2 regions of the Amycolatopsis sp. NPDC051102 genome follow, and region 2 is predicted to be linked to the other one. Evidence: riboswitches for the same ligand, from Rfam matches in the RefSeq annotation. Region 2 holds a riboswitch; the other holds the start of a gene.
The links. Region 2 has a riboswitch for thiamine pyrophosphate ahead of thiC (phosphomethylpyrimidine synthase ThiC). Riboswitches for the same ligand answer to the same signal wherever they lie in the genome.

Region 1: another riboswitch for thiamine pyrophosphate. It lies ahead of AB0M93_RS20195 (thiamine ABC transporter substrate-binding protein); the one in region 2 lies ahead of thiC (phosphomethylpyrimidine synthase ThiC).

What each region holds. Positions count from the first base shown of each region.
Region 1 is NZ_JBFBBT010000006.1:242,059-256,119, forward strand. Features, by position in the region: gene AB0M93_RS20160 (sigma-E factor regulatory protein RseB domain-containing protein) at 1-906, shown strand, start outside; gene AB0M93_RS20165 (ABC transporter ATP-binding protein) at 903-1,877, shown strand; gene AB0M93_RS20170 (ABC transporter permease subunit) at 1,874-2,749, shown strand; gene AB0M93_RS20175 (roadblock/LC7 domain-containing protein) at 2,757-3,296, opposite strand; gene AB0M93_RS20180 (hypothetical protein) at 3,293-3,667, opposite strand; gene AB0M93_RS20185 (ABC transporter ATP-binding protein) at 3,716-4,768, opposite strand; gene AB0M93_RS20190 (iron ABC transporter permease) at 4,768-6,447, opposite strand; gene AB0M93_RS20195 (thiamine ABC transporter substrate-binding protein) at 6,426-7,475, opposite strand; TPP riboswitch at 7,497-7,604, opposite strand; gene AB0M93_RS20200 (4a-hydroxytetrahydrobiopterin dehydratase) at 7,637-7,912, shown strand; gene AB0M93_RS20205 (hypothetical protein) at 8,287-8,622, opposite strand; gene AB0M93_RS20210 (hypothetical protein) at 8,625-8,894, opposite strand; gene AB0M93_RS20215 (ArsR family transcriptional regulator) at 9,093-9,680, opposite strand; gene ychF (redox-regulated ATPase YchF) at 9,744-10,826, opposite strand; gene AB0M93_RS20225 (AlkA N-terminal domain-containing protein) at 10,929-12,383, shown strand; gene AB0M93_RS20230 (DUF1737 domain-containing protein) at 12,309-12,500, opposite strand; gene AB0M93_RS20235 (SMC family ATPase) at 12,522-14,061, opposite strand, start outside.
Region 2 is NZ_JBFBBT010000017.1:9,075-23,135, forward strand. Features, by position in the region: gene AB0M93_RS34535 (hypothetical protein) at 1-193, shown strand, start outside; gene thiD (bifunctional hydroxymethylpyrimidine kinase/phosphomethylpyrimidine kinase) at 197-1,024, opposite strand; gene AB0M93_RS34545 (phosphatidylinositol-specific phospholipase C domain-containing protein) at 1,130-2,140, shown strand; gene AB0M93_RS34550 (NADP-dependent oxidoreductase) at 2,137-3,060, opposite strand; gene AB0M93_RS34555 (helix-turn-helix domain-containing protein) at 3,153-3,548, shown strand; gene thiD (bifunctional hydroxymethylpyrimidine kinase/phosphomethylpyrimidine kinase) at 3,545-4,345, opposite strand; gene thiC (phosphomethylpyrimidine synthase ThiC) at 4,342-5,979, opposite strand; TPP riboswitch at 5,973-6,094, opposite strand; gene AB0M93_RS34570 (trypsin-like peptidase domain-containing protein) at 6,143-7,054, opposite strand; gene AB0M93_RS34575 (glycoside hydrolase family 15 protein) at 7,255-9,420, shown strand; gene AB0M93_RS34580 (peptide deformylase) at 9,491-10,069, opposite strand; gene AB0M93_RS34585 (DUF3263 domain-containing protein) at 10,225-10,533, shown strand; gene AB0M93_RS34590 (LytR C-terminal domain-containing protein) at 10,530-11,180, shown strand; gene AB0M93_RS34595 (AAA family ATPase) at 11,218-13,482, opposite strand; gene pssA (CDP-diacylglycerol--serine O-phosphatidyltransferase) at 13,699-14,061, opposite strand, start outside.

The DNA of each region.
Region 1 (14,061 bases), on a different contig from region 2:
AACGACCTGGGCCTGCCCGCGCTGGGGAACGCGGTGCCGGGCGCGTCGGCGCTGACCATGGACTCGGCGCACATCTTCAGCGACGGCGCGGGCAAGAGCCGGCTCGCCGTCACGCAGGGGGCCAGCCAGGAGACCGTGGTCCACGACGGCACCACCGTCTGGGACTACAGCTCCCGGACGAACACCGCGACCAAGGTGACCATCCCGGCCGACGTGGCCAGGCAGAAGGGCGCGGGCAGCGAGAAGACCGCCGACCCGCTGGCCGCTTCGGCCGAGTTGCTCGCCAAGGTCCGCGAGAGCAGCACGGTGTCGGTCGACGGCACCGCGAGCGTCGCGGGACGCCCGGCCTACGAGCTGGTGCTGACGCCGAAGCCGACCGAGCGGACGCTGCTGCGCGAGATCCGCGTCGCGGTCGACTCGCAGACGCGGATGCCGCTGCGGGTGTCGGTGCTGAGCAACGGCACGGCGACGCCGGCGCTGGAGGTCGCGTTCACGCAGATCGAGTTCACCCAGCAGCCCGCCGGCCTCTTCACCTTCACCCCGCCGAAGGGCGCCAAGGTGCAGGAGAAGACGCCGACCGTCGACCAGCAGCACAAGGACCTCGCCGAGCAGGCCAAGCAGGACACCAAGATCGTCGGCGACGGCTGGGACACCGTCGTCACGGGCAAGGTCCCGGCCGACGCGCTCAACGCGGCGCCGAAGCAGCAGTCCGGCCGGGAAGGCCGAGGGGCCAACGCCGACCCGAAGGCGCTGCTCGAGCGGTTCGCCAAGAAGGTCAGCGGCACGTGGGGCAGCGGCTACCTCGTCACCACGAAGGTGGGCAGCGCGGTGCTGACCGACGACGGCCGCTTCGCCGCCGGTGCGGTGCCGGAGCAGGTCCTGTACGAAGCGCTGGGCCAGAAGTGACCAGCACTGCTGTCCAGTCCGGGGCGGATGTCTCTGCGGAGGCGTCCGCCCCGGCGGTCCCGCTCGCCGCGCGGACCCGGGGACTGCGCAAGGTGTACGGCAGCACCGTCGCGGTGGACCACGTCGACCTCGACATCCCGCAGGGGGCGGTCGTCGGGATGCTCGGGCCGAACGGCTCGGGCAAGACGACGACCATCCGGATGCTGCTCGGCCTGGTCCGGCCGACCGAGGGCGAGGTCGAGCTGCTCGGCCGTCCGATGCCGGACGCCGCCGCGCACGCGCTGCCGGACGTCGGCGCGCTGGTCGAGGGGCCGGGCTTCCACCCGTTCCTCTCCGGGCGCGACAACCTGCTGCGCTTCGCCGCGGCGGAACCGCGGCTGACGTCGGCCGGGATTCCGTCCGCTGTGGACTCCGCGCTGGAGCGCGTCGGGCTGACCGGCGCCGCGCGCCGGCGGTACAAGGGGTATTCGCTCGGCATGAAGCAGCGGCTCGGGCTCGCTTCGGCGTTGCTGGTGCCGCGGAAGATGGTCGTGCTCGACGAGCCGACCAACGGCCTCGATCCTGCTGGTACCAGGGAGATCCGCAGGATCGTCGCCGAGCTGCACGCCGAGGGCGTCACCGTGCTGGTGTCGTCACACCTGCTGGCCGAGGTCGAAGCGACCTGCACGCACGTGGCCGTGCTGCAGAGCGGGAACGTCGTCGCGCAGGGCGAGCTGGCGGAGCTGCTGGAGTCCGGGAACGCGGCCCTGCTGGTCCGCACGCCGGATGCGGAACAGGCGGTGGAAGTGCTGCGGGAGCACCGGATCGGCGCCCGGCTCACGCCGGAGGGCATCCGGGCCGATCTCACCGCGGCGGAGGCGCCGCGGGTGCTGCAGGTCCTGGTGGGCGCGGGGGTCGCGGTCCACGAGGCGACGCGGGCCCGCACCGGCCTGGAAGACCTGTTCGCGCGGCTGACGGAGGGGGCGGAATGACGACGGCGGTTCTCGACGCACCGGCGGCCCGCACGGGCCACGACACGGTGCCGCTGCCCAGGCTGCTGGCCGCGGAGCTGCGCTGGATCTTCCGGCGGCCGCGGACGCTCGCCGTCCTGGGCCTGCTGGCGCTGATCCCGATCGTGATCGGCATCGGCCTGACGCTGGTGAGCGGGCCGCCCGACGCCGGCGGCCCGAACCCCGACGGCGCGCTGCTGGCGTCCGCGGTCAACAACGCGTTCGTGCTGCCCATCGCGGCGATCGTGATGTCGCTGGCGCTGCTGCTCCCGCTGGCCTCGGCCATGGCGGGCGCGGACGCGATCGCGGGCGAAACCGCGCACGGCACGCTGCGCGGCTGGCTGATCGCCCCGGTCGGCCGGGGCCGGCTGCTGGCGGTGAAGGCGTTCGGCGTCGCGACCGTGTCGGTCGCCGCGGTGCTGGCGATGTGCGTGACGGGCGTGGTGACCGGGCTGATCATCAACGGCACGGATTCGCTGTTCACGCTGTCGGGCACGACGCTGTCGCTCGGCGGCGCGCTGGCGCGGATCCTGCTGGTGGCGGGCTGGGTGGTGCTGCAGCTGTGGGCGGTCGGCGCGGTCGCGCTGGCCCTGTCCAGCTGGACCGAGCACCCGATGCTGGTGGTGGCGTCCGTGCTGGCGGGCGACATCGTGTTCACCATCCTCGGGTTCCTGAACTCGCTGGACTGGCTGCACCCGTTCCTGCTCACGCAGAACTGGTCGCTGGCGCCGGCGGAGGTGCTGCAGGATCCGATGGGCACGCAGATGCTCGGCGAAGGAGCCCTGCGGGCCGTCTGCTACATCGTGATCGGGCTGTCGTTGGCCTACGCGAGGCTTTCGACGCGCGACGGCTGAGGTTCCGTCACGCCGGCCACGACGGGTCTTCCTCGTGGCCGGCGGACGACGAAACGTCGCGCAGGGCGCGCACCCGGCGTTCGGCGACAGCCTGCTGGAACAGCGACAACGCCTGCCGCGCCGCGACGTTGAACAACCCCATGGTGGTGTCCCGTTCGCCGAGCACGACCAGCAGGATGCCGGACTGCACCGGGAAAACGCCGACGTGGCCGGACTCGCCTTCGAACATCGCCGCCCGCGGCGCGCCGACGCCGGCTTGCTTGGTGAACTGGATGGCCAGCCCCACCGCCGTCGCGGCCATCGCGGCGACGCTGTCGTCCTCGACGTCGCGGGTGTCGCTGCACACCACGAGCCCGTCCCGGCTGGCCGCCAGGAGTCCCTTGACGTTGGTCCAGTCGATCCGGCCGCGGATGTCACGCAGCGCCTCGTCCGCCGCGGCCGCGTCGGCGGGGGAAACCGCCGGCGCCACCCGGCGCGTGTCCGGCAGCACCGGCGTGGTCCCGCGTTTGGGCAGCGGCACGGGCCGTCCCGCGTGCGCTTCGCTCATACGACCAAGTCGGCTTCGATGCGCTTGAGCTGGAGCCGCGCCATGGCCAGGTTCGCCCGTTCCCGGTCCAGCACCAGGTACAGGAAGAGCGTGGCACTGTCCCGCTTGGACGGATCCATCAGCCGGATCAGGTGGTACTGGCGGCGCAGGGTGATCAGGATGTCCTCGATGTCGTCGTTGAGCTGCAGCGCGGACATCACGCGCAGCTTCGAGCGCACGACCTCGGTGTTGCCCGCCGCGGCGACGTCGAGGTCCAGCCAGTCACCACCGCCCAGCGAACCCAGCGACATCCCGCTGTCGTAGTCGACCACCGCGGCGCCCACCGCACCGGTGATGGCCATCGCTTCTTTCAACGCCGTGTCGATGTTCATGCAGAGGTGCTCCCCAGGCCGGCTCGGGCCGCTTTGATCAGCGTTCGGTCACTGTAGGCCGTGATCAGGAGGAGAGCATGGCCCGTTCGGAGTAATACCGACCAGGGCGACGCCGTCCGCGTCGAGCTGCAGCCGCACCGCGTCCCCGGCTCGCAGGTCCGAAGTGGCCGGCGCGACGGCGTCCACAGTGGAGTTTTCGAGCTTGACCACCAGCCGCACGTGCTCACGCCGGTGCACCGCCGCGACGACCTCGCCGGGCACGCCCTCGGCGGCCACCCGCAGCGCGTGCGGCCGGAGCCCGAGCCGCACCGGGCCGTCGCCCGCGTCCGGCAGGACGACGTCTCCCAGCGGCGTGCGCACGTGCCCGGCGGCCGCGACGCCGTCGGCGAACGTCGTCACGCCGAGGAAGCGCGCCACGTCGTCGTCCGCCGGGTTGCGCCACACCCGCCGGACCGCGCCCTCCTGCCGGACCTCGCCGGTGTCGAGCACCGCGACCCGGTCCGCGAGGGTGAACGCCTCCTCCTGGTCGTGCGTGACGAGCAGGGCGGTGATCTTGCTGCGGCGCAACAGGTCGGCCAGGTCGATGGCCAGCTGCTCCCGCAATCCGGCGTCCAACCCGGACAGTGGCTCGTCGAGCAGCAGCAGCCGCGGCTTCGGCGCCAGCGCCCTGGCCAGCGCCACCCGCTGCGCCTGGCCGCCGGACAGCTCCGTCACCCGCCGCTTCTCGAACCCGGACAGGCCCACCAGCGCCAGCAGCTCGGCCACCCGCGGTGTCCATTCGGCCCGCGGGACGCCGTGCATCCGCAGGCCGAACGCGATGTTCGCGGCGACGTCGCGGTGGCCGAACAGCTGGCCGTCCTGGAACACCAGGCCGAAGCCTCGCCGGTGCACCGGCACCGCGCCGAGGTCCTCGCCGTCCCAGCTCACCGAACCGCGCGCCGAGGGCTCCAGCCCGGTGATCGCGCGCAGCAGCGTCGACTTGCCCGAGCCCGACGGGCCGAGCAGCGCCAGCACCTCGCCGTCGGCGATGTCCAGCCGGACGTCGCGCACCGCCGCGAACGATCCGTAGCGGACCGTCAGGTCCCGCACCGACAGCGCCATCAGAACTCTCCCACCCGGCCGCGCGCGGCCCCGAGCCGGTCGATCAGCGCGACCGCCAGCACCGTCACGAGCATCAGCAGCGCGCACGCCGCGTACGCCATCTGGTTGTTCAGCTCCCCCGGGCGCGCCATCAGCGTCGCGACCGCGACCGGCAGCGTCGGCGCCGTCGGCCGGGCGAGGAAGCTCGTCGCGCCGAACTCCCCGAGCGCGACGACGAAGCCGAACCCCGCCGCCGCGACCAGCGGCCGCAGGGTGAGCGGCAGGTCGATCTCCCGCCAGACGCGCAGCGGGCTCGCGCCGAGCGTCGAGGCGGCCTGCCGCAGCCGGACGTCGACCGAGCGCAGCACCGGCAGCACCATCCGGACGATCAGCGGGATGATCACCAGCGCCTGCGCCAGCGGTACCAGGTACGGCGACGTCCGGAGGTCGCCGGGGAGCGCGTCGAGCGTGACGAGGTAGCCGAACCCGACGGTGACCGCGGAGACCCCGAGCGGCAGCATCAGCACCGCGTCCATCGTCTCGCCGAGCCCGCGCGCGGCCTTGGCCGGCGAGCGCCGCAGGGCCACGAGCACGACGGACGCGAGCACGCCGACGACCAGCGCGAGCAGCGTCGCGTCGATCGCCACCTTCAGCGAGTTCAGCGCGGCGTCCCAGCCGGACACCTGCAGCGCGCCCTTCTCGCCGGTGCTCGTGAGCGCGCGGTACCCGGCCAGGCTCCATCCGTCCTCCGTGGACAGTGATTCGGCGAGCAGCGCGACGATCGGCGTCACCAGCGAAACCAGCACGACACCCGCCGCGCCGACGACCCACCACTCGCCGCCTTCCGGCCGGCGGGCCCGGAGCGAGCCGATGCGGGCCGCGCTTTCCTTGCGCCGCCGGGCCAGCCCGCCGAGCACCAGCGCGGCGACCACGGCCGCGAACTGGATCAGCGACAGGGCCGCCGCTCCCGAAAGGTCGAGCAGATCCACCGTCCGCAGGTAGATCTCGGTTTCCAGGGTCCGGTACCGGGCGCCGCCAAGTATCAGCACGACGCCGAAACTGGTGGCGCAGAACAGGAACACCACGGCCGCGGCGGACGCGATCGCGGGCGCCAGCGCGGGCAGCGTCACCGACCGGAAGGCCCGCCAGGGCGAGGCGCCGAGCGCGCGGGCGGCGTCGGTCGTCCGCGCGTCCAGCCGCGCCCACAGCCCGGCGACGGTCCGCGCGACGACGGCGACGTTGAAGAAGGCGTTGGCCAGCACGATCGGCAGCACGCCGCCGTCCGGCCACAGGGCGCGGAACGCCAGGCCGACCACCACCGTCGGCAGCACGAACGGCACGAGCACCAGCGTCCGCACCAGGCCGACGCCGGGCAGCCGCACCTGCGCCAGCAGGAAGGCGACCGGCAGCCCGGCCACGACCGCGACGGCCGTCGACGCGGCCGCGCTGCCGACGGTGAACCCGGCCAGCTGCCAGGTCCGCGGGTCGCCGAGGACGACGCCGAGGCCGCCCGCGGCGAACCCGCGGCCGACGATCGCCAGCACCGGCCAGGCGAAGAAGACCACCAGGAACCCGATCGGCGCGAGTCCGAGCAGGGCCAGGCCGAGGCCACGGGCGGTCCGCGGCGGGGCGGTGGCTTTTCCGGGGCTCCGGCCGGCGGAGTCCCCGGCCTCGGCGGTCACTGCAGGAGCGTGCGCCATTCGCCGATCCACTTCTCGCGGCCCGCCTGCACCTGGTCCGCGGGCAGCGTCTGCGGCTTCTGCGGCAGCGGCGCGACCTGCGCCCAGCCCGCGGGCAGGTCGACGCCCTGGCGCGCCGGGTAGACGTACATGTTGGCGGCGACCGTCGCCTGGAACTGCTGGGAGAGCAGGAAGTCGACGACCTTGTGCGCGTTGTCGGCCTGCTTGCCGTTCGCCAGCACACCGGCGTACTCGACCTGCCGGTAGCAGGTGTCGAGCAGCGCCTTGGTGCGCGGCTTCCCGTCGTCGCCGACCTCCGCGGCGGGTGAGGACGCGTACGACACGACGATCGGCCGCGGGCCCTTGCCGGACGAGCCGGAGAACTGCTTGGTGTAGGCCTCTTCCCAGCCGCTGACCACCTTGACGCCGTTGGCCTTCAGCTTCGTCCAGTAGTCCTTCCAGCCGGCTTCGCCGTACTTGGCGATGGTGCCGAGGAGGAAGGCCAGGCCGGGCGACGCCGTCGCCGGGTCCTCGGCGACCAGCAGGTCCTTGTACTTCGGGTCGGCCAGGTCGTCGTAGCTCGACGGCGCCGGAATGCCCTTGGCGGTGAAGTAGTTCGTGTCGACGTTGACGCAGACGTCGCCGACGTCGACCGCGGACAGCCGGTGCTCCGGGTCGACGGCGTAGCGCTGCGGCCCGCGGTCGGCCTCCGGGCTGGTGTACGGCTCGAAGACGCCCTCGCTGAGCGCGCGCGAGGCGAAGGTGGAGTCGACGCCGTACGCGACGTCGCCGATCGGGTTGGCCTTAGTCAGCACGAGCTTGTTGGTCAGCGATCCGGCGTCGCCCTGCTTGAGCACGGAGATCTTGATGCCCGCCTGCTTCTGGAAGGCGTCGAGCACCTCCTGCGGCGCCAGGAAGGAGTCGTGCGTCACGAGGGTGACGGTGGGCGTCTGCTGCGTGCCACCGGATCCGTCCGACAGCGAGCACGCCGCGGCGACGGCACTGACGGCGGCGATGGCCGTCGCGGCGCGCACAGCCCTGCGTTTCATCTACCCTCCTGCACTTCGCCGGACGAGGAGAGGAAGCCCTCCCTTCGCCGGCATGATCCGGTCAGGTGCGAACGGTCGCGGGTGACCCCGCCTCTCAGCCCGGCTCACCGGACTCCCGTGGCAACCGTGCAGCGTAGTCCAGGACGGACGACCATGGAGACATGACGGAAATCTTGAGCGACGACGAGGCCGACCGGCGGCTGGGCCCGGGCTGGACGCGGTCAGGTGCGGTGATCTCCCGCGAGGTGGAGCTGGGCAGCTTCCCCGAGGCGATCGCGGCGGTGAACCGGGTGGCGGAGCTCGCCGAGGCGGCCGACCACCACCCGGACATCGACATCCGCTGGCGCACGCTGACGTTCCGGCTCTCCACGCACTCGGCGGGCGGCCTGACGGCGAAGGACTTCGACCTGGCCGGGCAGATCGACTCGGTGCTGTGATCCTGGCTACGCTGAGTGCACCATAGCGCCGGTTCGGCGTCTCTCGGTTACCGGAACCTTCGGGAAGGGAGACGAGATGACCCAGGCAATCGTGGTGGGCACGGCGGCGTTCGCGACCATGGTGGGGGCAGCCGGCGGTGTGCTCTGGTTCACCGCCCGCCACCGCCGTCACCTGGACGGCTGAGAGTTCGATCACAGCTGTTAACGCGGGGCATGATCGGCGCGCTGATCCTGCGGAAGCATCGGCTCGACTCCGGGAAACGCCATGAACAGCACCGCCGCTCTCACCCCCGCCCAGCGCGCCTGGATCAGCGCCCTCGCCCCCGCGGTGGTGCTGATCGCGATCGCGCTGCTGGGCCTGCTCGGCTAGTTCGCTACACGACGATCTGCCCGGCCGGCGGGAAACCGGCCGGGGATTCGTCGGCCGTCGTCCAATACTCGAGACATGACAGCCGGCCGTCTTCGACGAACACGATCAGACCGCCGTCGGGCGCGTCGGCTTCGACCGCCACCGGGTCGTCCGCGACCGCCGCGGCCGGCAGGGTCCGGTCGACCGCCAGGTTGATGCTCGGGCACCCGCAGCCGCAGCGGCCGGTCACCCGCGCCGTGGCGGCCTGCGCGCGCAGTTCGGCGGCGCCGGGGAAGTCCCCGGCGAGCAGCGTGTTCAGCGTCGTCCGCTCGTCCGGCGTCAGCGGGCGGGTGCGTTCCACGATCAGTACCGGGGCATGTTCGGGATGGCCTTCTCCGCCACTTCGATGAGGGCGAGCACCTTCGGCACGTCGGCCGCCACGTCCTCGGCGGTCATCGAGGGCACCTCCGAAGACCGGTAGGCGATTTCGTTGCGCCGCGCCCGCATCCGGTTGAACGGCCGCAGGAGCGACCCCAGCGGCGGATCCAGCTGGGCGAGGACCGCCTCGTAGACGGTCACGTGGCCGCCCCGGCTCGTCACCCGCAGGCCCTGGTTCTGCAGGACGGCCGCCAACGCCCGGCGCGCGCTGTCGTAGGCCAGCGTGTAGGCGCCTTCCGGGTCGGTGTCCTGCAGCTGCCGTGCCGAAGCGAGGTGGGTGCGGGCCCTGATCAGCTCGGCCTCGGCCGCCTCCCGCGACGCCGGGACGTGCTCGATGGCGCCGCGTGCGATGAAGGCGTCGATCCGTTCACGCCCTTGGTTCCACTGGGGGCATCAGGCCTCCTGGTCGAGGTGCAGCCGGGCCAGCGGACGTTCGCGCACGCTGGTGAGGAACGGATCCGCCGTGTCCGCCGCCCACGCCGCCGGCGAGATCCGGTGGACGTTGACCTCGCGGCCCAGCCGTTGCGACACACCCTCGGCCAGGTCGAACAGCGCGTCGGCATCGGGCGAGCCGACGACGAGCACGTCGACGTCACCGGGCGGCGGCCCCGGTTCGCCGCGGTAGCGCGCGGCCCAGGACCCGTAGATGTAGGCCTCGCGCACGCCCGCCAGCCCGGACAGGGCCTCGGCGAGCAGCGGCAGCGGCCCGAAGGTGACCGAGATGACCTCGCTCAACGGCCGGTACAGCGGGGTGTCGGTGCGCGCTTTGACGAGCCGGCTCCGGCCCACCCGCCGGTCTTCGAGGATGCCACCCCCGACGAGCCGTTCGACCTCGCGCAGCACGGCCGTCGGCGTGACGCCGCAAGCCTCGGCGAGCTCGGTGATGCTGTACTCGCGCTCCGGGTGCAGCAGGACCAGCGCGAGCAGCTCGCCCTGCATGCGCGAACGCAGCAGCGGCAGGAGACTCGGCGAAGCTTTCATTGGACGCAGCATATCCTGCGTCCAATGAAAACAACAGTCAGTAGCCGACTGCTACGAACGACGTCAGACGTTGAAGCGGAACTCGACCACGTCGCCGTCGGCCATGACGTAGTCCTTGCCCTCCATGCGGACCTTGCCCGCCGCCCTCGCGGCCGCCATCGAGCCCGCCTCCATCAGGTCGTCGTAGGAGACGATCTCCGCCTTGATGAAGCCGCGCTCGAAGTCCGTGTGGATCACGCCCGCCGCCTGGGGGGCCGTTGCGCCCTGGGGGATCGTCCACGCGCGGGACTCCTTCGGGCCCGCCGTCAGGTACGTCTGCAGGCCGAGCGTGTGGAAGCCCGCGCGGGCCAGGGAGTACAGGCCCGGCTCCGGCTGGCCGACCGACTCGAGCAGCTCGCGGACCGACTCCTCGTCGTCCAGCTCCAGCAGTTCCGCCTCGACCTTCGCGTCGAGGAACACCGCGTCCGCCGGCGCGACCAGCTTGGTCAGCTCCTCGCGGCGGGCGTCGTCGGTCAGCACCGACTCGTCGGCGTTGAAGACGTACAGGAACGGCTTCGTCGTCAGCAGGCTCAGCTCGCGCAGCGCCTCGAAGTCGACTTCCTTCTGCGCCTGGAACAACGTGCGCCCGGCGTCGAGGATCTCCTTCGCCTTCTGGGCGTTGTCGAGCGCGGGCTTGTTCTCCTTCTTCGTCCGCGCTTCCTTCTCCAGCCGCGGCAGCGCCTTGTCCAGGGTCTGCAGGTCGGCGAGGATCAGCTCGGTGTTGATCGTCTCGATGTCGCTCGACGGGTCGATCCGGCCGTCGACGTGCACCACGTCCGGGTCGTCGAACACGCGGATGACCTGGCAGATCGCGTTGGCCTCACGGATGTTCGCGAGGAACTTGTTGCCCAGCCCGGCACCCTCGGACGCGCCCTTGACGATGCCCGCGATGTCCACAAAGGACACCACGGCGGGGACCGTCTTCTCCGACTTGTACAGCTCGGCCAGCTTGTCCAGCCGGGGGTCCGGCAGCGGCACGACACCGACGTTCGGCTCGATCGTCGCGAACGGGTAGTTCGCGGCGAGCACGTCGTTGCGGGTCAGCGCGTTGAACAGGGTGGACTTGCCGACGTTGGGCAGGCCGACGATACCGAGGGTGAGGCTCACGACCCCGCAGTCTACGTGTCCGCCCGGCCACGGCCCCACGCACCCAACGCCGTGGCGGATTTCCGCCAGCGACCGCGCTGACCTGCTGGCATGCTCGGTGCAATGGTCACCGAAACGCTCTCACTCTGGCGCGACGCCGAGCGCTGCTACCGCGTGGTCACCGCCCGCGACCCGCGCTTCGACGGCCAGTTCATCATGGCGGTCCGCACCACCGGGATCTACTGCCGCCCGTCCTGCCCGGCGTCGACGCCGAAGGTGCAGAACGTCCGCTTCTTCCCGACGTCGGCGGCCGCGCAGGCCAACGGCTTCCGCGCCTGCCGCCGCTGCCTGCCGGACGCCGTGCCCGGCTCGCCGGACTGGAACGTGCGCGCCGACCTGGCCGCGCGGGCGATGCGCCTGATCTCCGACGGGACCGTCGAGCGCGAAGGCGTCCCGGGCCTCGCCCGGCGGCTCGGCTACTCGGAACGCCAGCTCGGCCGGGTGCTCACCGCCGAGCTCGGCGCCGGCCCGCTCGCGCTGGCCCGGGCGCACCGCGCGCACTCGGCGCGGCTGCTCATCGAGATGTCCGAGCTGCCGCTGACGGACGTCGCCTTCGCGGCAGGCTTTTCCAGCGTGCGGCAGTTCAACGAGACGATCCGCGAAGTGTTCGCGACGACGCCTTCGCAGCTTCGCGCCTTCGCTGCTTCACGGCGTGGGCGTCAGGGAGACGTGAGCGGAACCCGGCTCAGCCTGCGGTTGCCGTTCAGGCCACCGTTCGACGCTTCAGGGCTGCTTCGCTTCTTCGCGGACAACGCGATGCCGGGCGTCGAGAACGTCACTTCGGAGTCCTACGCGCGCACGCTGCGGCTCGCCCACGGCACCGGTGTCGTGCGGCTGACGCCTTCGCCGGACCACGTGCGCTGCGAGCTGCTGCTCACCGACCTGCGCGACCTCGGCAGCGCGGTCAGCCGGGTGCGGCGGCTGCTGGACCTCGACGCCGACCCCGCGGCGGTCACCCGCGTCCTCGGCGGCGACCCGGCGCTGGCGCCGGTGGTCGCGGCCGCGCCGGGGATGCGGGTGCCGGGCGCCGTCGACGGCGAGGAGCTGCTGCTTCGCGCCCTGCTGCGGGAGGTGCCGCCGGGCGAGGAGGTGCCCGGCGAGTGGGGCGTGAACCGGTTGTTCCCGACGGCGGCGCAGGTCGCGGCGGCCGGGCTGGGCGAGACCGTCACCGGCGTGGCCGCAGCCCTGGCCGAAGGGCGCCTGGACGTCCACGTCGGCCGAGAGGCGGCCGAGCTGCGCGCGGAGCTGCTGGCCTGCCCGGGGATCGACGCGTCGACGGCGGACTACGTGCTGATGCGCGTTCTCGGCGCCCCGGATGTCCTGCTCACCGGCGACGCCGACGTCCGCCGCGGTGCCGAGGCGCTGGGCCTCGCGCCGGACTCGCTGCCGGAGCGGGCGCGCGCGTGGACGCCGTGGTGTTCCTACGCCGGGATGTACCTGCGCCTAGCCCGGTTCGCCCGGCCACAGCACGGCCTGGGCGACGATGACCTGGTCACCGTCGAAGGTCGCCGCCGGTGAGCCGTGCAGGCGGTAGCCGAGTTCCAGCGCTTCGCTGACCCGGTGGCAGAACTTCGCGTCGTCCGGGCCGGTGAGCAGGCGGTAGCGGGGCAGGCCGTTCGGCGGCTGGTCGGTCATGCCCTCATCTTGGCCGGGCGATCAGCCGGCGCGCACCTCCAGCGTCGAGCCCGTGCGGGACTTGCGGACCCGCAGCCGGGTCGGGATGCGCTGCCGCAGTTCCTCGACGTGCGACACCAGCCCGACCACCCGGCCGCCGGCGCGGAGCTCGTCGAGGATGTTCATCACGACGTCGAGGGTTTCGGCGTCCAGCGTGCCGAAGCCCTCGTCGACGAACAGCGTGTCCAGCAGCGCGCCGCCGGTCTCGCCCGCCACGACGTCGGCCAGCCCCAGCGCGAGGGCCAGCGAGGCGAGGAACGACTCGCCGCCGGACAGCGTCTTCGCCGGGCGGATGGTGCCCGAGTAGTCGTCCAGGACGTCGATGCCGAGCCCGCCACGGGTGCCGCGCGCCCCGGCCGCGTCCGAGTGCACAAAGGAGTACCGGCCCTGGCTCATCGTGCGCAGCCGGTGCGTGGCGGCGACCGCCACCTCTTCGAGCCGCGCGGCCAGCACGTACGAGCGCAACGACATCTTGCGGCTGTTCTGCCCGCGCCCGTTGACGACGTCCGCGAGCGCCCGCAGCTCGGCGTACTCCGCTTCGGCCGGCGCGAGCCCGGCGAGCGTCTCGCGCAGCCGGGCGGCGAGCCGGGTCAGCTCTTCGTGCTGCGCGGTGGCCACCCGCAGCGCCGCGTACGCGGAATCGGCGCGCGCCCGGGCCAGCTGGGCCGCGTCGGCCGCGCGGCCGACATCGGCGACGTCGTCCGGCGAGATCCCGAACAGGTCCGGCTCGGCCAGCAGCGCCCGCGCCCCGGCGGCGGCCGCTTCGGCCTCGGCGATGCCCTGCTCGAGCTTCTCGATCTGCTCGTCCGGCAGCATCGCGGCTCGCGCCTTCTTCAGCGACGCGAACCCCTTCGCCGCGACCGCCGCTTCGACCAGCGTCTTCTGCTGGGCGACCCGTTCCCGGGCGCCCAGGACGGCCGTGCGCGCTTCCGCGACGGCTTCCAGCGCCTCGGCCAAGCCGAGGAGGTGGGTCCGCCGGGCGCCGACGTCCGCGAACTCGCCGCGCCCGGCGATCAGCCGGCGTTCGCGCTCGGCCAGCCTGTCTTCCAGGGCGCGGACGTCCGTCGTGGCTTCGGTCGCCGCCTGTTCGGCCCGGCGGAGGCGTTCGGTGCGCGCCTCGACGTCCCGCTCCAGGAGGACGACCTGCTGACCCAGCTTGGTCTTGGCGGCCGCCGTTTCGGTGAGCGCCGCGACCGTCGTGCGGGCTTCCGCGAGCTCGGCGGTGATCGACTCGGCCGTGCGGCCGGCCAGCCGCTCGATCAGCCCGGCCAGCCGGGCCTTCGCCTCTTCCAGCGCGACGACGACCCGCTGGCGCACGGCGTCCGCCGCCTGTTCGGCTTCTTCGGCCCGGCGTTCCTCGGCCGGGTCGACCAGCTCGACGTCCCGGTTCGCCGGCGACGGGTGCTCGGCCGACCCGCACACCGGGCACGGCGCGCCGTCGGGCAACGCGGCGGCCAGTTCGGCCGCCATCCCGTCGAGCCGCCGCTCCCGCAGGTCGAGCCGGTGCTGCCGGGCCGCCTGG
Region 2 (14,061 bases):
CCTGTTCTGGGAGGTGCCGCCGGAACAGCGCCACGACCCCGGCCACGAGCCCACCGGGCTCACGCTCGGTGCGCTGAGCGAATCGTGGGCGCAGCTGTCGGCGATGGCCGACGACCCCGATCGGGTGGTCGGGTACGGCCTGGTCTGGCTGGCCGACGTCCTGCGCGCGCTCGGCCATCAGTCGATCGGCTGAACCTCAGCGCTCCTCGGGAGCCAGCCGCCAGAAGGCCGAGACCGGGCCGACCTTCGCGCCCATCGGGTACGCGTGCTCGACCGCGTGCGAGACGAACCACTTGCCGTAGCGCGCGGCCTCGACCACGGACATCCCCTTGGCCAGGCCCGCCGTCAGCGCCGACGCCATCGTGTCGCCCGCGCCGTGCGTGTGCGGCGTCGAATACCGCTTGCCCGGCAGCTCCACGAACGTCGAACCGTCGAACAGCAGGTCCACGCACTCCGGGTCGGCCTGCAGGTGGCCGCTCTTGACCAGGACGTACCGCGGGCCCATCCGGTGCAGCACCACCGCCGCGGTGTGCATGCCCTCGCGGTCGGTCACCGTCATCCCGGTGAGCAGCCGGACCTCGTCGAGGTTCGGGGTCAGCACCGTCGCCCGGGGCAGCAGTTCGTCGCGCAGGGCGTGCAGGCCGGCCTCGTCGAACAGGGGGTGGCCGTGCATCGACGCCGCGACCGGGTCCACCACGAACGGGATCTTCTCGTCCCGCCCGATCCCCGCCTTGTCGCACGCCGCCGCGACGGCGTGGATGATCTCGGCCGAGGCCAGCATGCCGGTCTTCGCCGCGCCGACGCCCATGTCCGCCGCCACGGCCTCGATCTGCCCGGCCACGATGTGCGGCGGCAGGTCGGCGCGGTCGTGCACGCCCAGGGTGTTCTGCACGGTGACGGCGGTGACCGCGACCAGGCCGTGCACGCCGCAGGTCAGGAACGTGCGCAGGTCCGCCTGCAGCCCCGCGGCACCCCCGGAGTCCGACCCGGCGATCGTCAAGGCGGTCGGAAGGCTCGTCGTCATGGTGGTTTCCCGACTTCTGGTCTAGGCCAATCAGCCTCTTTTGCTTCATCAACAGTCAACCACGGTGGGACATTGTGAACGTTACTCACGTTCGAAGGAGCCTGGATGAAGCTCTTCTCGGTGGCACTCCTCACGGCCGCGCTCACGCTCTCCGGAGCGACCGCCGCGCATGCCGACAGTCCCAAGCTTTCCCACGTCACGACCGTCGGCGTGCACAACACCTACGACCCGGCGGCCTACGGCTACCTCGCCCAGGCGCTCGACGCCGGCTCGTCGCTGATCGAGCTGGACGTCTGGCCGGACTTCTTCACCCACGAGTGGAAGGTCAGCCACTCGAACCCGCTGGGGAACCAGAACAACTGCGTCGCCGCGACTTCGGCGTCGCAGCTGTACTCCGGCGGCACGAACAAGAACCTGGAGTACTGCCTCGACGACATCCGGATCTGGCTGGCCGCGCACCCCGGGCACATGCCGATCACGCTCAAGATCGAGATGAAGACGGGCTTTTCGGACAACACCGGCCTGGGCCCGGACGAGCTGGACGCCACGTTCCGGGCGCACCTCGGCAGCGTCGCCTTCCGTCCGGCGGAGCTGCTCGGCGGCTACGGCACGCTCGACGACGCGGCCAAAGCGGACAACTGGCCGTCCGTGGACGCGTTGCGGGGCCGGGTGATCACCGAGATCATCCCGGGCACGGTCGAGGAGGGGAACCCGACCGACACGCTGCACACCGACGTCGAGTACGCGCGGTACCTGGTCGGCCTCAAGAACGCGGGCAAGCTCGGCGACGCGAACATCTTCCCGACCGTGCACGGCGCGGCCGGCGGTGACCCGCGGGACAAGTACACCGCCGACCTCAAGCCGTGGTTCGTCGTCTTCGACGGCGACGCGAACGCGTGGGTGACCCAGACCGGGCCGTGGTGGTACGACGCCAACCACTACTACCTGGTGATGACCGACGGGCAGAACGTCGCGCCGGCCATCGACGCCCACAACCCGACGGTCGACCAGGCCGGCCAGCGCGTCGCCGAGCTGGCGAAGCAGCACGCGTCGGTGGTCACTTCGGACTGGACCGGGCTCACGACGGTGCTGCCGCAGGTGCTCGCGCGGGGTTAGACGGTCAGCACGAGCTTGCCGGACACCCGGCCCGCTTCGCCCAGCTCGTGCGCCTTGGCGGCGTCCGCCAGCGGGAAGGTCCGCTCGACGTGGACCTTCAGCTGACCGGCCTCGACGAGTTCGACGAGGCCGGTCAGCCCGCCGCGGTCCGGTTCGACGAGGATCCGCCTCGTGCGCACGTTCCTGGCCTCGGCGGCTTTTTCGACCCGGTCGCCGACACCGCTGGGCACGCCGATCAGCAGGCTGCCCTCCTTGATCGCGGGCAGCCAGCGCAGGTCGCTGTCCTCGCCGACGAGTCCGAAGTAGACGTCCACATCGGACGCCGTGGCTTCGGTGTCGTGGTAGTCGATCGCCTCGTCCACGCCGAGTTCGCGCAGGAATTCGTGCTTCTTCGCGCTGGCCGTGCCGATGACGTACGCGCCGCGCGCCTTGGCGATCTGCACGGCGAGGTGGCCGACGCCGCCCGCGGCGGCGTCGACGAACACGCGTTGTCCCTTGTGGACGCCGGCGACGTCGACCAGCCCCTGCCACGCGGTCAGCCCGGCCAGCGGCAGCGCGGCGGCCTCGGCGAACGACAGCCCGGCCGGCTTGCGCACGAAGTGCCTTGAGGGCGCGGTGACGTACTCGGCGTAGGCGTTGGCCGGCCGCGGGAACCACGGCATGCCGAGGACTTCGTCGCCCTTCTCGAGGCCGGTGGCGCCGAAGCCGGTCTCTTCGACGACGCCGGCGACGTCCCAGCCGACGGTGAACGGCGGCTCGCCGAGGAATCCGCCGCCGCGCCGCACCTTCCAGTCGACCGGGTTGATGCCGGCGGCCTTCACCCGCACCAGGACCTCCGTGGGCCCGGGTTCGGGGCGCGGTGCCTCGGTGACGCGGAGCACCTCCGGGCCGCCGAGGGCCTGCTGGGTCACGATGCGCATCGGTTCTCTCCTTCGGAGTTCGGGGTCGCCTCCATCTTCGGATCCTTGGTCACTTTTCGCCAGAAGGCACTTGCCTGTATCGTAGGTACCTGATGGATACCACCTGTGACCAGGGCGGACCCTGGGATGTGTACCTCCGCAACTGCCCGTGCCGGGACGTGCTGGACCTGCTGGCCAACAAGTGGACGGCCCTGGTGCTGGGCGCGCTGGCCCGCGGCCCGCACCGGTTCGGCGAGCTGCGCCGCGCGGTCGACGGCATCAGCCAGAAGATGCTGACGCAGAACCTCCGCCAGCTGGAGCGCGACGGCTTCGTGACGCGCACGGTCTACCCGACGACCCCGCCGACGGTGGAGTACGCCCTGACGGAGATGGGGGCCGAGGTGGGCGCGCACCTGATCGCGCTGAGCGCGTGGTCGCAGGCGAACTTCGGCCGCATCCGCTCGGCCCGCGAGGAATACGACGGCCGCGAGCTGCAGCCGGTCCGTTAGTCCTTGTCCAGCGCCCAGAACGGCGAGACCGGCCCCACGCCCGCACCCAGCGGGTAGGCCTCCGCGACGCACCGCTCGATGAACTTCTTCCCCGCCGCCACGGCGTCCGGCACCGAGGCGCCCTTCGCGAGCGATGCCGTGATCGCCGACGCCAGGGTGTCGCCGCCGCCGTGGGTGTTCTCCGTCTTGTACCTCGGACCGGTCAGCTCGATGAGTTCGCGGCCGTCCGAGAGCAGGTCCACGCAGTTTTCCGTGCCCTGCATGTGGCCGCCCTTCACCAGGACCCACTGCGAGCCGAAGGCCAGCAACGCCTCAGCCGCCTCGCGCTGGGTAGCCGGGTCCACGACATTCACACCGGTCAGCAATCGGACCTCGTCCAGGTTCGGCGTGATCAGCGTTGCGCGGGGGAACAGCTCCGTGCGGATTGCCTCCAGGGCGTCCTCATGCAGGAGCGAGTGTCCCGTCATCGAAGCCGCCACCGGGTCGACCACGAACGGGAACGGCCCGACTTCGTCCAGGGTCTTCGCCACCGCACGGATGATCTCCGCCGTCGCCAGCATGCCCGTCTTCGCCGCGTCGACGCCCATGTCCGACGCCACCGCCTTGATCTGCGCGGTGACGACGTCGGCCGGGATCTCCGTGAAACCCTGCACGCCCAGCGAGTTCTGCACCGTGACCGCCGTCAACGCCACCAGGCCGTGGACCCCGTTCGCGAAGAACGTGCGCAGGTCCGCCTGGATGCCCGCACCGCCGCCGGAATCGGATCCGGCGATGGTGAGGGCGGTCCTCGGTGTCACGGCTGCACCACCGGCAAATAGACCTTGCCGCCGGACTCGGTGAACTCCGCCGACTTCGAAGCCATCCCGGCCTCGATCGCCTCCACGGTGGACAGTCCGTGCTCCTCGGCGTACTTGCGGACGTCCTGGGTGATCCGCATCGAGCAGAACTTCGGGCCGCACATCGAGCAGAAGTGCGCGGTCTTGGCCGGCTCGGCGGGCAGCGTCTCGTCGTGGAACGACCGGGCGGTGTCCGGGTCGAGCGAGAGGTTGAACTGGTCGTTCCAGCGGAACTCGAAGCGTGCCTTGGACAGCTCGTCGTCCCACTCCTGCGCGTACTGGTGCCCCTTGGCCAGGTCGGCGGCGTGCGCGGCGATCTTGTACGTGATCACGCCGGTCTTGACGTCGTCGCGGTTGGGCAGGCCGAGGTGCTCCTTCGGCGTGACGTAGCACAGCATCGCCGTGCCGTACCAGCCGATCTGCGCCGCGCCGATGGCCGAGGTGATGTGGTCGTACGCCGGGGCGATGTCCGTCGCTAGTGGACCGAGGGTGTAGAACGGCGCCTCGCCGCAGAGCTTTTCCTCGAGTTCGACGTTCTCCTTGATCTTGTGCATCGGCACGTGACCGGGGCCCTCGATCATCACCTGGACGTCGTGCGAGCGCGCGATGTGCGTCAGCTCGCCGAGGGTTTCCAGCTCGGCGAACTGGGCGCGGTCGTTGGCGTCGGCGATCGAGCCGGGGCGCAGGCCGTCGCCGAGGGAGAACGTGACGTCGTACTGCCGGAGGATCTCGCAGAGTTCTTCGAAGTGGGTGTACAAAAAGGACTCTTGGTGGTGCGCCAGGCACCAGGCCGCCATGATCGACCCGCCGCGGCTGACGATCCCGGTGACGCGCCGCGCGGTCAGCGGGATGTAGCGCAGCAGCACGCCGGCGTGCACGGTGACGTAGTCGACACCTTGTTCGCACTGCTCGATGATCGTGTCGCGGTAGACCTCCCACGACAGCTTTTCCGGTTCGCCGTCGACCTTTTCCAGTGCCTGGTAGATCGGCACGGTGCCGACCGGGACCGGCGAGTTGCGGATGATCCACTCGCGCGTCTCGTGGATCCGCTTGCCGGTGGACAGGTCCATGATCGTGTCGGCACCCCAGCGGGTGGCCCACACCATCTTGTCGACCTCTTCCTCGACCGACGACCAGACGGCCGAGTTGCCCATGTTGGCGTTGATCTTCACCAGGAAGTTCTTGCCGATGATCATCGGCTCGGTCTCGGGGTGCTTGCGGTTGGCCGGGATCACCGCGCGGCCGCGGGCCACCTCGTCCCGCACGAACTCCGGCGAAACCCGTTCGCGGGCCGCGACGTACTCCATTTCGCGGGTGATGACGCCCTGTTTGGCCCAGCCGAGCTGGGTGTTGTGCTCGCGTCCGTCGGCCCAGCCGGCCCGCAGCCGGTGGAGTCCACTGTGGACGTCGATGGTGGCTTCGGGATCGGTGTACGGGCCCGAAGTGTCGTAGACGTCGAACTGTTCACCGTTGGAGAGGTCGATCCGCCGGACGGGGACGCGGAGCCCGGATTCCGTCTGGTGGTACGCCTTGTGCGAGCCGGTGATCGGGCCAGTGGTCACCTTTACGGCAGCATTGTTTTCGAGCGTCGTCAACGACTTTCACTCCCTACGCCGGCATTACCCGGTCAGGTTCATGCGGTCGGTGACGCCTGCGAAACGCAAGTCACCCTCTCAGCCCGCCATGGCGCGAGCTCCCGCGTTGGTGTTGTGCCACCGACCATGCCACGCCGGAGCGCGATACTCAAGTCAGGTCACCTCACCCGACCAGTTCGGCCGGGGTGGCGTAGACGTCGACCATGGCGCCGCCCCGCAGCACGGTGATCGGCAGTGCGGTGCCGATCACTTCCGCGAACAGCTGCCGCTGGATGCCCTGGGCGTCCGAGACGCGCGTGCGTCCGACGGTCAGCACGAGGTCGCCGGCCTTGAGCCCCGCCCGGTCCGCGGGACCGCCGGACACGACCTCGTGCACCCGCAGCCCGGCGTGCTGCCCGGTGCGTTCGGCGACGTCGTCCGGCAGCGGCGCGGGCACGCCGACGACGCCGAGGTACGCGCGCCGCACGCGCCCCTCGACGACGAGCGTGTCGATGATCCGCCGCGTGGTGGCGTTGATCGGCACGGCGAGCCCGAGCCCGATCCCGGCGACGGCGGTGTTGACGCCGACGACCCGGCCGGCGGAGTCGGCGAGCGCGCCGCCGGAGTTGCCGGGGTTCAGCGCGGCGTCGGTCTGGATGACGTCCTCGATCACGCGGGTCGTGCGCCCCTGCCGCACCGGCAGCGCCCGCCCGAGCGCGCTGACGACCCCGGCGGTGACGGTGCCGGAGAAGCCGAGCGGGCTGCCGACGGCCACGACGAGCTGCCCGACGACGAGCCGATCGGCGTCGCCCAGCCGGACGGCCGACGGCGTCTCGCCGCGCGCCCTCAGCACGGCGAGATCGGACAGCGGGTCGGCGCCGACGACGTCGAAGGGCACTTCGCTGCCGTCGGCGAACGTGGCGACGCCGCGTCGGTGGTCGCTGACGACGTGGGCGTTGGTGAGCAGGTGGCCGTCGTCGGCGAAGACGACCGCCGAGCCGCCGCCGCGCGCGAGCTGCACGCCGGCGACGTGCGGGGTGACGGTCTTCGCGACGGTGCTGACCGCGCGCGAGTAGGCGTCCATCGCCTCATCCATGCGTACCTCGATTACAGCGTTGCAGGTACTACAATTCTGCGCCCGGAAACCGGACGGGAACGTTCGCTGTCCGTGAACCGGCGGCCGGACCAGTGACGGTCAGTGGTTCACCGGATCGGACCATGCGCCGGTGAAGGATCGGCGGCAGACTCCCAAGTCGCTTCTGTAACGGTGCAGAAGCGATCTTCTGTGGGGTTGATATGCGCAAACTCATTTCCGGCGCCTTCGCCGGACTGCTGGTCACCGGCCTGATCCCGGCGACCGCGGTGGCCGCGACCCAGGCTCCCGGCGCACCCGGGGCCCACCCGAGCTGGCTGCCCGCGAACAAGACCGGGTTCGGCACGGCCCACGACCGGTCGAGCAACGTCTGGTTCACCCTCCAGGGCGGACAGCTGTCCGAGGTCTACTACCCGGACCTGTCGACGCCGAGCGTCCGTTCGCTGAACTTCGTCGTCACGGACGGCCGCAGCTTCGCCGTCGCCGACTACACGGCGAAGTCCCAGCAGGTCCGGCGAACCGACGACGACAGTCTCACCTACGAGCAGACCATCACCGACGACCAGCACCGCTGGCGGCTGCGCAAGACCTACGTCACCGACCCGGCCGCCACGACCGTGCTGGTGGACGTCGACTTCCAGTCGCTCACCGGGCGGCCCTACCAGCTCTACGCGGTCGCCGACCCGGACCTCACCAACGACGGCTCGGACGACTCCGCCGCCCGCCAAGGCGATGCCGTCACCGCGCAGGACGCGACCAACGCCGCCGCGCTGACCGCGAAGCCCGCGTTCACGAAGACGAGCGTCGGCTACGCGGGCGCGTCCGACGGGAACACGCAGCTCACGAAGACCTTCAAACTGGCGCAGTACGACACCGCCGAGAAGGGCAACGTCGTGCTGACCGGGCAGACGAACGCCGACGGGCTGTGGAACCGGCACGTCACCCTCGCCCTCGGCATGGGCGCGAAGGCCGCCGGCGCGCTCGGCAGCGCGCAGGCGTCGCAGCGACGCGGCGTCCGCGACATCACCCGCGCGTACGACCGCGGCTGGCAGCAGTACCTGCGGGGGATCAGCAAGCCGCCCTCGTCGCTGAAGACCGATGCCGAGCGCGACCTCTACAAGGCGTCGATGCTGACCCTCGCCGCCAGCGAGGACAAGCACCACCCGGGCGCGTTCATCGCGTCGCCGAGCATGCCGTGGCGATTCGGGAACAACGACCCGGAGTGGTCGCCGTCCGGCACCTACCACCTCGTCTGGCCGCGTGACCTCTACCAGATCGCGACCGGCCTGGCCGCCGGCGGCGACCAGGCGGCCGCGAACCGGGCCGTCAGCTACATGTTCGGCACGCAGCAGCAGGCCGACGGGCACATGCCGCAGAACAGCCGCGTCGACGGCGTCCCGTACTGGACGTCGGTGCAGCTCGACGAGACCGCGTTCCCGATCGTGCTCGCCCAGCAGCTCGGCCGGAACGACCTGTGGCCCGGCGTCCGCAAGGCCGCCGACTTCATCCTCGGGTACAAGGGTCCGGACGGGCAGGCGTCGCCGTACACCCAGCAGGAGCGCTGGGAGGAGCAGGACGGCTGGTCCCCGTCGACCATCGCCTCGGTGATCGCCGGGCTCGTCTGCGCCGCCGACCTGGCGAAGCACAACGGTGCGGCCGCCGATGCGGCCCGGTACCTCGCCGCGGCCGACAAGATGAAGGCCGACCTGCCCAAGCAGACGATCACCACGAACGGGCCGCTGTCGAAGGACCCGTACTTCGTCCGGCTCACGAAGGACGCCAACGCGAACAACGGGACGACGTACAACCTCGGCAACTCGAGCGTGACGATGGACCAGCGCGCGGTCACCGACGCGGGCTTCCTCGACCTGGTCCGGCTCGGCGTCTACCGCGCCGACGACCCGGTGATCCGCAACAGCGTGCGCGTCACGGACAAGGAAATCGCCTTCACCACGCCGACCGGCCAGTTCTGGCACCGCTACACGAAGGACGGCTACGGCGAGCAGGCCGACGGCTCGCCGTGGGACTACACCTTCCCCGCGGAGAGCCGCACGACGTTCGGCCGGCTGTGGCCGCTGCTCGCCGGTGAGCGCGGCGAGTACGAGCTGACGCTCGGCGATCCGGCGTCGGCCACGCGGCGGCTGCGTGACCTCGGCCGGGTGAGCAGCTCGGCGGAGACCATGCCGGAGCAGGTGTGGGACGAGAACCCGCCGTCCGGGCAGACCGGCTTCCCGGCCGGCACGCCGAACACGTCGGCGACCCCGCTGGCCTGGACGCACGCCCAGTACGTCCGGCTCGCCTGGGACGTCAGGGCGGGCTCGGTCCTGGAGACGCCGAAGGTGGTCCGCTGCCACTTCCTCGGCTGCTGAGGTCTGCCGCGGCTTGTCGTGAGTGTTTAGGCGAGTTCTAACTCGTCTAAACACTCACGACCGTGGGCGGTCAGATGACGGCGCCGTCGTCCTCGGGGGTCCGCGGCGGCAGCCACGAGTTGCCGGGGACGCCCCACTTGTTGTGCTTCAGCATCTTCTTCGCCGCGCGCGCGTGCCGCCCGACCAGGCGGTCCAGGTAGATGTAGCCGTCCAGGTGGTCGGTCTCGTGCTGCAGGCAGCGCGCGAAGTAGCCGGTGCCCTCGACCTCGATCGGGTTGCCCTCGATGTCGGAGCCGGTCACCTTCGCCCACTTCGCGCGGCCCGTCGGGTACGACTCGCCGGGCGCCGAGAGGCAGCCCTCCCAGTCGTCGTCCGGGTCCGGCATGGTCTCCGGGATCTCCGACGTCTCCAGCTTCGGGTTGACGACGACGCCCTTGTGGCGCACGCCCTCGTCGTCCGGGCAGTCGTAGACGAACACCCGCAGGTCGAGGCCGATCTGGTTGGCCGCGAGGCCGACGCCCTCGGCGGCGTACATCGTCTCGAACATGTCGTCCACGAGCGTGCTCAGCTTCTCGTCGAACTCGGTGATCTCCCGAGTCGGCTGGTGCAGCACGGGTTCGCCGGCGATCACGATGGGGTGGATGGTCACGGCGAGCCAGTTTAGTCGGACCCCTCTGGTAGACCTGCATCAGACCGTGACGCGCCGACGTCGATGCCCACGTCGGCACTGGCTTCCGTGGTTGAATGGCGCCCGCGGAAGAGCTAGGTCTGAATCGCCAGGACGCCCGATTGAGAGGGACTCGGATGGACGCCGCGGAGTCGATGGCTGAGCCGCAGCCGTCGCCGCCGAAGCCCGTGCCCGGCCTGACCGAACGCGAGGTCGAGATCCTCGCCTTCGAGCGTCAGTGGTGGCGGCACGCCGGGGCGAAGGAGAACGCCATCCGCGAACGCTTCGACTTGTCTGCGACGCGCTACTACCAGCTGCTCAACAAGCTGCTGGAGAAGCCGGAGGCGATCGAAGCCGACCCGATGCTGGTGAAGCGGTTGCAAAAGACACGCGCCGCCCGCCAGCGCAAGCGAGGCGCCCGGCGACTGGGGATCGAGCTGAAATGAGTGTGTTTTCGGGCATGTCCCGGCCGATGAAGGCCGCGGGCGTCGTGTTGGTCGGCGTGGCGATCGTCGCGGCCGTGATCGGCGGGATCACCGCGCTGGGCGGAGGCAACGGGTCGAACGAAGCCGGCCCGAGCGGCACTTCGACGCAGCCGGGCACGCCCGGCGGGACGTCGGCGCCGTCGTCGGGTACTTCTTCGACACCCCCTTCCACCTCGGCGAGTCCTTCGTCGCCGGTTCCGCCGCCGTCGACTTCGCCGGCGCCGGGCGGCGCGACCTCGGCCCCTCCCGGCCAGTCGGGCCAGCCAGGGCAGCCCGGTCAGCCGGGCGGTGACCAGCAGGCGTCCAACAAGTGGGTGACCGTCCGGGTCTTCAACAACTCGACGATCAAGGGCCTGGCCGACCGGGCGGCGGACGACTTCCGCAACGGGGGCTGGAACGTCAACGAGGTCAGCAACTACTCCCAGGGCATCATCCCGACGACCACGGCGTACTACCGGCCGGGCACCGACGAGGAAGCGGCGGCCAAGCAGCTGGCGCAGGAGTTCGACATCAAGGCCGAGCCGCGCTTCGAGGGCATCCAGAGCGCGAGCCCCGGCGTGATCGTCATCGTGACGAAGGAGTACCAGTCGGGCCACAAGGGCAGCTGAATCCCGGAGAGGCGGCCGTCACCGACGGCCGCCTCTTTCATTCGCCGGCCTGGTTCTTCGCGTACGCCTCGAGTGCCGCCAGCTGGGCCGGGTCGAGACTCGGCCGGACAGCCTTGCGGGCCGCCTCCAGGTGGGCCGCGGTGACTTCGCGGGCCTCCAGCGACTCGCGCATCGCCGTCAACGCCGCTTCGCGGATCAGCGCCGCGCAGTCGGCGGCCGAGTAACCGTCCAGAGTGGACGCCACCTCGGCGAGGTCGACGTCCTCGGCCAGCGGCGTGTTCTTCGAACTGGCCGCGAGGATCGCCGCGCGGGCCTCGGCGTCCGGCGGCGGCACGTAGACGCGGCGCTCGAGCCGTCCCGGCCGCAGCAGCGCGGGGTCGACCAATTCCGGCCGGTTCGTCGCACCCAGGACGACGACCTCGCGCATCGGCTCGACGCCGTCGAGCTCGGTGAGCAGGGCCGCGACCACGCGGTCGGCGACGCCGGAGTCGGACGACTGGCCGCGGCGCGGGGCCAGCGCGTCGATCTCGTCCAGGAAGATCAGCGCGGGCGCGGCCTCGGCGGCCCGGCGGAACAGCTCGCGCACCGCGCGTTCGGACTCGCCGACCCACTTGTCCATCAGCTCGGCGCCCTTGACCGCGAAGACGTTCAGCGCGCCGGTGCCGGCCAGCGCCCGCACGAGGAACGTCTTGCCGCCGCCGGGCGGCCCGTACAGCAGCACCCCGCGCGGCGGTTCGACGCCGAGCCGCGCGAACGAGTCCGGGTACCGCAGCGGCCACAGCACGGCTTCGGTGAGGGACTGCTTGACGTCGACCATGTTCCCGACGTCGTCCAGGGTCAGCCCGCCGGTGGCCAGGTTGTCCGAAGTGGACATCGAGACCGGCCGGACGGTGGCCAGCGCGTCCAGCAGGTCCTGCTGGGAGATGCGCGGTTCGTCGGTGTCGCGCTGGCGCAGCGCCGCCCGCAGCGCGGCGTCCCGGCGCAGGGCGATCAGGTCCGCCGCGACGAAGCCCGGCGTCCGCTCGGCGAGGAGGCCGCAGTCGATGCCCTGGTCCAGCGGGACGTCCCGGAGCAGGACGTTCAGCAGCTCACGGCGGGTCTTCGCGTCCGGAAGGGGCAGGCCGAGCTCGCGGTCCAGCAGGTCGGCGGCGCGCAGCCGCGGGTCGGCGGACTCCGCACGGGCCGTCGTCGCGACGACGGCGAAGCGCTCGCGTTTGAGAGCGGTCCTCAATTCCTCCAGCACGACGGTGGCGACCGGCGGCGGGCTCGTCGCGGGCAGCAGCGCGTCGACGTCGGTGAGCAGGAGGACCGACGGGCCTTCGGCGGTGCGGACGGCCTCGCGCAGCCGCGCGACCGCGACGTTCGGGTCCAGCACCGCGAGGTTCGGCGCGGCCAGCGGGATGATCTTGATGTCGGCGTCGTGGGCCACCGACCGCACGAGTGTCGACTTGCCGACGCCCTCGGGACCGGAGAGCAGAACGCCGAGGTGGGCGGGCGCGCCGAGCCGGGCCAGCAGCTCGGGCCGGTGGAAGGCGAGGTCGAACCACTCGCCGAGCTTGCGCGCGGCGGCCTCGGCGCCGATCAGGTCGGCCAGCGGCACGGCCGGCTCTTCTTCGGTGGTGGCGACCTCGTCCTCGACGACCTCGGCGTCGATCCACTCCTCGGCCGCGGTGACGGCGGAGGTGCGGACCAGCGCGGTCGCCGTCCGGGGCGCGGCGGGTTCGGCGGCCGGGCGCGCGCCGTCACGCCAGGTGACCACTGTGGACGGTCCGACCGCGACGGTGCCGGCGGGCTCGGTGGCGGTGACGGTGAGCAGCTCGTTCGTCCAGGTGGCGCCGACCGCCCGCGACAGCTGGCCGCGCAGGCCGGCGGGGTCCGACCCCGGCGACGGCGCGAGGTCCTGCGGCAGCAGCGAAACGGCGTCGCCGACGGTGAGCACCTTGCCGATCAGCGCGAGCCGCAGCATGTGCGGGCTGACCGAGACGCTGGCCAGCCGCGACCCGGCGACGGTCACCGTCTTGGCCGCCGCGACCTCGGCGGGCGCGACCACGACCTCCGAGCCCTCGGTGACGCCCAGGTTCGACATCGTGACGTCGTCGGTGAGCAGCACGCCGGGCACGCCGGTCTCGTCGGCGGGCGCGGCGAGCGCGGCGCTGACCCGCGCCCCGGTGAGGTGCACGGCGTCCCAGGCCCGCAGGCCGAGCGCGTCGAGGACTTCGGGATGCAGCCGGACGACGCCCCGGCGCGTGTCCAGCGCGGACGGCGTGTGCCGGACGGTCAGCGTGATCTGCGGGTGGCTCACGCCGTTCACCCTAGCGAGCCGACGCCCCCGGAGGACCCGAGAACCCGTGTCGTCCCTTCAATCACGCGTGTCGGCTCCTCAATCACGCGTGTCGGCTCTTCGATCACGGGCATTGAGCCCGATCGCCGTGCCTGGAGGGTCGACTCGCGTGATTGGCGGGTCGACTCGCGTGTCTGGAGGGTCGACTCGCGTGTCTGGAGGGTCGACACGGCCTGCTTACTTGCGGCGGAGGCCGATCTGGCGCCATGAACGGCGGCGGGGGCCCTGGCCGTTTTCGCTGCCGCGGGGGGTGCGGACCGTCTCGCGGGGGAGGCGGACCGCGCGCATTGCCGCGCCTGCCACGCGGCGGCGCAGCGGGGGACGCAGGCCCAGGCGGCGCGAGGAGCGGGCGCGGCGGATCGCGCGGCGCTCGCGCGGCGGGACCGTCCAGGCCTCCGGGTGCGCCGCCAGCCAGCGGTGCCGGTGGATCGAGTACGGGATGTGCGCCAGGTACAGCAGCATCGCCGCGACCAGGGCGACCAGCGGGAACTGGATGATCGCCGCGGCCAGCAGGGCGACGCCGATCAGCAGCGGCGCGAT